3 regions of the Mesorhizobium sp. BR1-1-13 genome follow, and region 1 is predicted to be linked to each of the others. Evidence: predicted binding sites of a transcription regulator. Region 1 holds the regulator's gene; each other region holds the start of a gene.
The links. Region 1 encodes LexA, which represses DNA repair genes until DNA is damaged. Its sites were predicted from a motif close to TGTTCNNNNTGTGTTCNG; they were not measured.

Region 1 (3,274 bases):
CTATCTCGTCATTTCAGGCGTCGTCGTTGCCGCCGAACGGAGTTTCATCATGCTGGCGGTGATGCTGATCGCCGTGCTGTTCGATCGTGCGGCACTCACCATGCGCAACCTGGCGATTTCGGCGATCGCCGTCATCGTGGTGTCGCCGCACGAGGTGGTAGGGCCGAGCTTCCAGATGTCGTTCGCCGCCACCGCGGCCCTGGTCGGCGCCTATGCCGGCTGGTCGGATCGCAAAGCCGACAAAGCGCGGACCCCGCCGCCGCAACGGACCTTGCCCGGCCTCCTGACGCGAAAACTGCTGCTGGCGACAGGTGGGCTGGCAATGACCTCGATCATCGCGGGAAGCGCCACGGCGCTTTTCGCCATCTGGCATTTCCAGCGCGTGTCGCCGCTCAGCCTGTTCGCCAATCTTGCAGTCATGCCGATCGTTTCCGTCGTGATGTTTCTTGCGGTTGCCAGTGCGCTGCTGATGCCGTTCGGGTTCGATGGACCATCGCTTTATCTGATGGGCAAGGGACTGACCGCGATGATCGCCATATCGGGATGGATCTCGCAACGCTCGCCGGTCGACGCGGTCGGGTTGATTTCGCAGCAATCCGTTCTTCTGGTGGCGATCGCCCTGGTCATCGCGACGATGGCCACGACATGGCTGCGGCTGGCGGCACTTCCCTTCGCGCTCGCCGGCCTGTTGACCGTCTCGGACACGCGCACGCCGGACGTGCTGATTTCGGAGGATGCCCGCTTGGTGGCGCTGCCGATCGGCGGCGGCGAGCTCGCGATCAACCGGGCGCGCCCGAACGAATTCACGGTCGACAACTGGAAACGCGCGCTGAAATCCGAAACCATCGTTGCGCCGGAGCTGTTCGGCAGCGGAGACGGACAGTTCGACATCTTCGATCCCGCGCAACTTCCGGCGGGAGCGCCTTTCTATTGTTTCACCGGCCTGTGCATGGCCCGGCATCCCTCCGGGGCGATCATTGCGCAGGTGGAGGATCGCAAGGATGCCTGGAGGGCCTGCGCCTATGCGGATCTGATCGTCATCAACGACCCCGGGGGCTACGACCCCTGCCACAATCCGCTGGTTCTCGTCATCACCAAGCGGCAGCTCGCTCGCAAGGGAAGTGCCGCCGTATTCTTCGACCAGCAATCGGCGACGGCACCGGCCCAGGTCAGCTTTGCCGTCGACAGGCCATATCGGCCCTGGCACGAACAGCGAAAATTTTCACGTGAGGCAAGGGGACTGCCGCCTTACCGTAAACCCGAAAAGCCCACCGCCGAACCCGCTCAGTAGCGCCTGATCAGTCCGACCAGCTTGCCTTGCACCTTGACCCTGTCCGGTCCGAAAATACGTGTTTCATAGGCCGGATTGGCGGCCTCAAGCGCAATCGAGGCGCCCTTGCGACGGAAGCGCTTCAGCGTCGCTTCCTCCTCGTCGACCAGGGCCACGACAATCTCGCCGGGACTTGCGGTGTCGGCGTTGCGGATGATGACCGTATCGCCGTCGAAGATGCCGGCCTCGATCATCGAATCGCCCTTGACCTCCAGCGCATAGTGCTCGCCGCCCATGATCATGTCCGGCGGCACCGAAATGGAATGCGTCTGATGTTGGATAGCGTCGATCGGCACGCCCGCAGCGATACGGCCCATGACCGGGATCGACACCGCTGAAACCGCGTCGTCGTCATTGCCGGCAGCGGGCAGACGCGAAGACGTCGCCGGCTTGATCTGCCGGCTAGGGCTGCCCTGTCCGAGGCTGCCCTGGATGACGCTCGGGGAGAACTTCTTTGCCGCGTTAAGACCCGGCGCGATCGAGTCCGGCAGGCGCAGCACCTCCAGTGCGCGCGCCCGGTTGGGCAGGCGGCGAATAAAGCCGCGCTCCTCCAACGCTGTGATCAGCCGATGAATTCCCGACTTGGAGGCGAGGTCCAGCGCTTCCTTCATCTCGTCGAAGGACGGCGGAATGCCGCTTTCCTTCAGCCGTTCATGGATGAACATCAAGAGTTCATGTTGCTTGCGCGTGAGCATGGCGGCCCCCAAAGGCATTGCACGAAGGGTCTGGAACCAGAATCAGAAAACAAACCCAGAACAAACACTATCTGTTCCAGTTGTGTTCCGCAACCATTTAAAGTTTAATGAATTTGTTAAGGCGGCGGAAACGAAACGCCCTCCCGCAGCCAGCATCCTGCCAACGCGATCCGTCGTCAATGCGCTCTCAGGCTCTTTGAAACTATTTTGGTTAATGGCCTGTGGCCCGGCCGATCTCCACTCTTGGTACAAGCCTGAAAACTGTGTGACCGGCAGGTGCCGGCTGCCTTTCGGGGCGGATCAAAATCTCCGCGGCTCGTGAACGAAACGAAACCAAAATGCCAACTTCCTGCCGGAAAGTGGCCAGACATCACCGGACGCGACGGGCTGCGTTCGTTCGCTCCTTGCTTCCCGTTCGCTTGACTAAACCGTATAATAATGTACGGTTTTCGAAGAGGAACACCAATGACCACGCCGAAGCAGGCCGCGCGACGCGAACGGATAGAGGAGGCCGCCTATGCGGTGCTCCGGGAAACCGGCTACAAAAGCGCCTCCCTGCTTGCCATCGCCAAGCGGGCATCGGCCTCGAACGAAACCCTTTACAACTGGTACGGCAACAAGCAGGTCCTGTTTCGATCCTTGATCGAAGCCAATGCGGGAGAAGCAAGGAAGCTGCTGGAGGACGCTCTTCACCAAGCGCGCGATCCACTCGAAACCCTGAATTCGCTCGGGCCAGTCCTGCTGACCCTTGTGACGGGCGACAAGGCGGTGGCGCTCAATCGCGCCGCAGCCGGCGACGTCAACGATACAGGCACGCTGGGCCAATCGATCGCGCAATTCGGCCGCAATACCATAATGCCGCTTGTCGGCGACCTGCTTCGAACCGCAAGTCGGGCCGGCCTGATCGCCTGTGACGATCCTGTCGAAGCCGCCGACATCTACATCAGTCTTTTGATCGGCGATCTCCAGGTTCGCCGGATCGTCGGGGTGCTCGAGGAGTTGCCTCGGCCGGAAATCGAGCAAAGATCGAACCGGGCGTTCACCCTGTTCTTGCGCCTCTATGCGGCCAGCCCTTGCCCCGGCGGCAAAACAGCCGGCCCGTTTCCGGGGCGCTCTTCTCACCGAGGAACATCGTGACCATGAGCAAAATTCCCGATCTCGCAGCGATCGAGGCAATGGACACCGCGGATCCGCTGCGTGCCATGCGTGACCGCTTCACCTTGCCTCAAGGGGTGATCTATCTCGACGG
Region 2 (3,274 bases), on a different contig from region 1:
CCGCCCTACCGGCGACCGCACGCTGAAGACGAAGAGAGCCGGGCAAAGGATTCCATCCGCACGTCTTTTTGGCGGCGCAGGGCTTACGCCACCCTGTCACCCCGCTGGCGCGTATCGGCTCACCACCATGCCGCAGGCATAGGATTTCGAGCCGAGCAGCCCCAATGTCCGGAACCCGCCTTGGTCGAAGATGCGGCGTCCGGCGCCAAGCACCGCGGGGTTGATGAACAGTTGGAACTCGTCGACCAGCCCGGCCGCGATCAGCGCCGAGGCGAAGCCGGCGCCGCCGAACACCGCGATGTCGCCGCCCTCGCCGGCCTTAAGCGCGCCGACCTCCCGCGGCAGGTCGCCGCTGACCACTGTCGTGCGCTCCCATCGCGAGGCCTTGAGCCTGTCGCTCGGCACCACCTTCTTCGCCTCGACGATGCGCTGGGCGAAAGCGTAAAACGGGTCGCGCGGATATCTCTTCGCCGCATTGCCCCAATGGGTGAGGTACCCTTCCTCGGCCATCTTGCGGCTCAAGAGGATGGTATCGATGCCGGCGAAGACGGCGTTGAAATCCCGTTTCAGCTCCTCGTCCCAGGCGCTGTCGTCGCCCCATTCCCAGAGCTGCCAGCGATGATCCGCGTCGGCGCCGACAAAACCGTCGACCGACATCTGCATCTGGAGGATCAGCTTTTTCATCATGGTTCTCCCGGTCAAAGGGCCGAGCGGCTCATTTTACCCGCCCGGCTGGCACGGCTGCCGATGATTTACATTTGGAACTATTGACCTGAGATGAAAATGATGTCAATAGTAAAGCGATTTAAAAACGGAACCATATACATGTCGACACGGGACCGGTCCGGCTGCCCCATCAACCTGTCGCTCGAACTGCTCGGCGACCGCTGGACGCTGCTCATCATCCGCGATCTGGTCTTCGCCGGAAAAAAGCACTTTCGCGAATTCCTGCAATCCGATGAGGGCATCTCCTCGCGCACGCTGGCCGAGCGCCTCCAGACATTGCAGGACGAAGGCATCCTCACCCGCAGCGGTGATCCCACGCACGGGCTGAAGGCGATCTATCGCCTGACCGAGGCCGGCATCGACCTTGTGCCCGTGCTGGCCGCGCTCGGCGCCTGGGGCAGCAAGCACCGCAAGGCCGACGATCATCTGGCTAGGATCGCCGATACGCTCGCTGCCGGCGGCGAGCCGGCGCTGGAGCGCCTGAAGCAGGCGCTGCGGGCGGAGCATCTCGGTTAGTGGATGTCGCCAAAGCGGACTCGGGAACAGCGACACGCATACGCGCGTTGGAAAGCGTGTGACGGCCCTCTGTCCGGAATAGCGCAAAAACAAGCAATTGGAGCGGTTGCGTGATGCATTGCACCACGCCGGCGACGAGCTATGGCGTGCGCAATATGTCGGCGCCCGCCTGCTCATCGAACAGCACGGCGCAGCCGCATTGCAGCGCGACTTCACTCAGCGCATTCGCGACCGTTTCGTCGGCCGAGACGAAATCGCCGGTCAGCACCCGCAATTCCTCCACGGCCCTGGCCATCGAAACCAGCCGCCCCGCGGCGCGGTCGGTCGAGCAGGCGTTGACGACGCAAACCAGATCGATCATTTCAAAGTTGCCCATGCCAGCCTCCGCACGCGGCGCCCTTCGGCCCGTCAACGCGATTGTGAGCGACAATGTTCCGGCGGATCGCGACCTCGCTTGACAGAGAGCAACGTTTGTTCTCTTTATGTTCGATATTCTACAACGTGGCGAGGAACCGGGGATGGAGCCCACCATCCTGCATGCCGATCTCGACGCTTTCTATGCCTCGGTCGAGCAGCTTCTCGATCCGTCGCTGCGCGGCAAGCCGATCGCGGTCGGCGGCGGCGTCGTGCTCGCCGCCTCCTACGAGGCCCGGGCCTTCGGCGTGCGCGGCGGCATGCCGGGGCGCAAGGCGCGCGAGCTCTGCCCGCAGTTGATCTTCGTCGGCGGCAATTTCCGCGACTACCAGCGGCTCGGCGACGCCGCGATGAAGGTGCTCGACGATTTCACGCCGCTGGTCGAGCGCATTTCCATCGACGAGGCCTTCGCCGATGTCGCCGGTTGCACGCATCTGTTCGGACAGCCGCGGGAGATCGCCTCGACCATTCGCCAACGCGTGCGAAGCGAACTCGGCCTGCCGATCTCGATCGGCGTGGCGCGCACCAAGCACCTGGCCAAGATCGCCTCGCAGGTGGCCAAGCCCGACGGACTGGTGGTGGTCGAGCCCGGCACCGAGATCGCCTTCCTACACGATTTGCCGGTCTCCCTGATGTGGGGCGTCGGCCCGGCGACCAGGGCGCGGCTGGCCGAGATCGGCATCGAGACCATCGGCGAACTGGCCAGGACGCACAGCGGCGCGCTGGCGCGGCTGCTCGGCCCCGCCGCCGGCGAAAAGCTCGCCGCTCTGTCGTGGAACCGCGACCCGCGCAAGTTGGAAACACATCGCCGCGCCCATTCGGCCGGTGCCCAGTCGGCGCTTGGCCGCAAGCCGGCACTGGAACGCGTCTACATCCCTGTCCTGCTGCATCTGGCCGACCGCGTCGCCAGCCGGCTGCGCGCCAAGGCGCGCCCCGGCCGCACGGTGACGGTGCGCGTGCGCTTCGCCGACCTCAGCGCCGTCACCCGCTCGATCACATCAGACCAGCCGATCTCGGCGACGGTGATGCTGGCCGAGATCGCGATAGACCTGGTGCGCGGCGTGCTCGCCGACCATCCCCATGACAGGACGATTTCACTGCTGGCGATCTCGGTCTCGCATCTGGAGGAAAGCGCCGAGCTGCAGCTCGAACTGCCGCTCGGCCTCGCCGACGAAAAGCGCCGCCCCGGCACCAAAAAGGGGCTCGCGCGCTTCGGCGCCGACCGCGCCATCGACAAGATCCGCGAGCGCTTTGGCAAACAGGCCGTCGGCTACGGCACCGTGGCGCTGGAGGCCGCCCGCTCCGTGCCCGACGAATTCAGGGAATTGGCGCAGAAGGAGTTGTGAGCGGCTGGAGTAAGATGCCAGGAGTGGCTCCATCGCCGTCCGGCACCGCTGGGGTCCGCGATGTTAAAAATACTATCGCACTGGCGCAGCGCGCTCGTCACAGAGAGGCTAAAATTTCATTGCGACGGCGGTCGCATCGCTGCACCGCCGGCGCGACGCCATGGCGTCCTTCACACTCTGATGGCGCGCAGGAAATGCAGGCCGAGCCAGTTGAGCGGGCCGCCTTCGATGCGCTCGAACCCTGCTTCCGCCAGTGGTCCGCGAAGGTGGTC
Region 3 (3,274 bases), on a different contig from region 1:
GAACCCGTCCTCACCTTCGACTTTCAGCCGGACCACGGCCCGCTTTACGTCCTCTATGGAGAACGTGCCGTCGAACAGGCGGATGAAGGGGCCGAGCGAGGCGGAGGCGTTGTTGTCCTTGGCCTTGCCGAGCAGCAGCGCGGAGCGCCCCTCAACGTCGCGCAGATTGACGTCGTTGCCGATGGTGGCGCCGACGATCCTGCCGCTGCTGGCGGCGATCATGGCGATCTCCGGTTCCGGATTGTTCCAGGTCGAGACGGGATGCAGGCCGACATCGGCGCCGAAACCGACCGAGGCCATCGGCTGGCATTTGGTGAAGATCTCGGCATCGGGGCCGATGCCCACTTCCAGATATTGCGACCAGGCGCCGCGCGCGATGAGCTTGGCCTTGATCTCCATCGCTTCCGGAGAACCGGGCTTGAGCTTGGACAGATCGTGGCCGATCAGCCCGGCAATGTCGGCGCGGATGGCATCGGCCTTTTCCGCCGAACCGCGCGCCTGTTCCTCGATGACGCGTTCCAGCAGGCTGACGACGAAGGTGACGCCCGACGCCTTGATCGCCTGCAGGTCGACGGGGGATATGAGATAGGGCCTTGCCGGATCACGCGCGGCTTCGAAACTGTTGGCCGCGATGTCATCGAGCGAGCCGATCGGCTTGCCCTTGGCCGAGCGCACATAACCGGCCGGATCGGCCATCTCGCAGATATCGCGCACGGTCGGCGCCGTGCTCGACGTGATGTCGAAGACGGTGCCATCACGCACCGTAGCCACCAGGGGATGCGAGGCATCGCTGCTTCTGGCGCGCCCGACAAAAAGGCCTTCGGCGGGCAGATGCATCGGGTTTGTCATGCGTGCGGTCCTCTGATCATCGAAAATGCGGCTTGCCGGTTCGGCGCGGCACTTTCACCGGATTCCTGTCAAAGGTCTATCCCGTTTGTGGTGATCCAGACGCCATGTCTGCCGGCGTCGTCGGCGATTGGCGTGCCGCAAGGAAGCACTCCTTCAGGGGTTGGATGCATGCGGCGGTGCGGGAGCCCCAACGCCCGGGTCATTTTTCGGCTTGCACTTGTTCTCGTTTTGTTCTAGTATGTTCAACCTGAGTCAATTGGCGGACGAGATCAGTATGAGTGGGCAACCCGCATTCGGAACCGCGAAGAACGGCCAAGCCTTTTTCCGATGGGAACAGGCCGGGAAGCATTTCCACCGGCTGTTCTTTGCCATCCTCGTCGGCAGCGCGATTGCTGGTCGTCTCGCGCGAAAGGCCATTGCCTTGAACCGTGAGTTCGGATTGCAAGGCTGGCTGGTTCCGGAAAATCACATCCACATCTCGCTTGTCGGCCTCGGCGACCATGAGGAGTATCCGCAAGAGCTGGCAGAGGCCGCCTGTCATATCGGATCGATGATCGTTGCGAAGCCCTTCGAGGTGTCGTTCGATCGCCTGTCGGCTTTTGGCGGTGGTGCACTGGTCCTGCGCGGCAGCGATGGCAATCCGCCGCTGCAGAAATTCTGGCGTGATCTGACGGCGGTGATCTCGGACAGCCCGTTAAGACCCTTTCTCACCAGGTCCATAGAACCGCATGTTACATTGCTTCGTGATGAAGTGGGCGTTCCCAGAATTCGCGAGCGCTCGATCGATCCGGTCGGTTGGACTGTCCGGGATTTTGTGCTGATCCACAGTCTCGTCGGGAAGGGCGCCTACAAGCAGCCCGGACGTTGGCGGCTGACCGGCCAGGACGATGCACTGCCCGCCATGTGAGAGCCTGGAATCGTCCTCGCATAGTCCGCGCGATCCATCATCCTGACACGGCTTGTCAGCTAGCGCGCGGATTGACGATGGCATGCCGGCAAGCTGCACCCTACTTGCAAGACGTCTGAACAGGAGGAACACATGACCGTCACGGACATCGCCAAGCATTTCACAGGCCTTCTCAAGCAGGGCGACTACGAAAGTGCAGCCGAGAAATACAATGCCGATGACATCGTCAGCTACGAAGCGATGGAGGGGCCGATGGCCGTCTGCCGCGGCAAGGACGCCATCAAGCAGAAAGGCCAGTGGTGGCAGGAAAACAACGAAGTCCATGGCGGCTCGGTCGAGGGCCCTTATGTCAACGGCGACCAGTTCGCCGTGCGCTTCACATTTGACATAACGCCCAAGGCCACGGGCCAGCGTGTCACCATGGACGAGGTTGGCCTGTACACGGTCAAGAACGGCAAGATTGCCGAAGAGCGCTTCTATTATTGAGACGGGTTTTCCGGCTGTCGGCACTTTCGCCGCATCCTGAGCGGTCAGGATCATGTCCTGGCCGCTCTCCGATCTAAAGCACGTCGTCGTCACGGATCAGCGACTGCGCGCCCGCCATTGAAGAAACTCAGTCCTCGATGGTTCTGCCGGGCCGCTGGCAAAGCGCGCGGGAGCTGCTTAATCTGCCGCCAGATTCGAAGTCCGAAAGGCACCTGTTTTGGCGATCACCATGTACGGCATCACCACCTGCGACACGATCAGGAAGGCCCGCGTCTGGCTGGAGGGCCATGCAGTGCCTTACCGGTTCCACGACTATCGGGCCGAAGGAATCGAGGCGGGCAGGCTGGATGGCTGGGCCCGCAAGGTCGGTTGGGAAAAGCTGCTCAACAAGGCGAGCACGACGTTTCGCGAGCTGCCGGACAAGGACAAGCAGGGCCTCGACGAGAAGAAGGCCAAGGCGCTGATGTTGTCCAAACCGACAATGATCAAGCGTCCGGTGCTGGAGGTCGGGGATCGGGTTCTGGTGGGGTTTAAGCCGGATGTTTACGAGGAGGCGGTGAAGTAAGGCTCGGCAGGCGCGACACCGCTATGTCGTCATCCTATGGCGGAGCAAGGAGCGAAGCGACGCGGCGCAGACCATAGGATCCATGCCGTGACATCATGGCGTTGCAGCGGCGCAAAATTCTGCTGCCGCTGCACCCTCGGCCGAGGCTACGGCATGGATCCTCGGGTCAAGCCCGAGGATGACGAAGCAGGTATTTCGCCAGCGCCACCGCATTGTTGTGCGCTTCGTCATGGGCGCCGTAGAGTAGCGTCACCTTGCCCTCGCCAAGCAAGTCGCGCAAAGTCGCCACCGCGTCCTCGTTACGGTCGAGCTCGGCGCGGTACCGCTTCTGAAATTCCGCCCATCGCGCCGGCTCATGTCCGAACCATTTGCGCAGTTCATCGCTTGGCGCCACATCCTTCAGCCATAGCGCCAGCGCGGCATGCTCCTTGCTGACGCCACGTGGCCAGACACGATCGACCAGGACC

Region 2: a site for LexA is predicted at 1,715-1,732, ahead of dinB (DNA polymerase IV). Genes of this name have one in related genera too.
Region 3: a site for LexA is predicted at 1,068-1,085, ahead of LB533_RS05760 (2'-5' RNA ligase family protein). Genes of this name have one in related genera too.

The regions. Positions count from the first base shown of each region.
Region 1 covers NZ_JAIUIH010000010.1:102,785-106,058, reverse strand. The annotation lists gene LB533_RS22005 (ComEC/Rec2 family competence protein) at 1-1,291, shown strand, start outside; gene lexA (transcriptional repressor LexA) at 1,285-2,025, opposite strand; gene LB533_RS21995 (TetR/AcrR family transcriptional regulator) at 2,491-3,162, shown strand; gene kynU (kynureninase) at 3,165-3,274, shown strand, end outside.
Region 2 covers NZ_JAIUIH010000013.1:39,589-42,862, reverse strand. The annotation lists gene LB533_RS24845 (dihydrofolate reductase family protein) at 97-684, opposite strand; gene LB533_RS24840 (winged helix-turn-helix transcriptional regulator) at 826-1,242, shown strand; gene LB533_RS24835 (hypothetical protein) at 1,382-1,618, opposite strand; gene dinB (DNA polymerase IV) at 1,761-3,002, shown strand; gene LB533_RS24825 (class I SAM-dependent methyltransferase) at 3,173-3,274, opposite strand, start outside.
Region 3 covers NZ_JAIUIH010000002.1:270,465-273,738, reverse strand. The annotation lists gene LB533_RS05765 (fumarylacetoacetate hydrolase family protein) at 1-849, opposite strand, end outside; gene LB533_RS05760 (2'-5' RNA ligase family protein) at 1,124-1,756, shown strand; gene LB533_RS05755 (nuclear transport factor 2 family protein) at 1,889-2,242, shown strand; gene LB533_RS05750 (ArsC family reductase) at 2,472-2,807, shown strand; gene LB533_RS05745 (DUF488 domain-containing protein) at 2,974-3,274, opposite strand, start outside.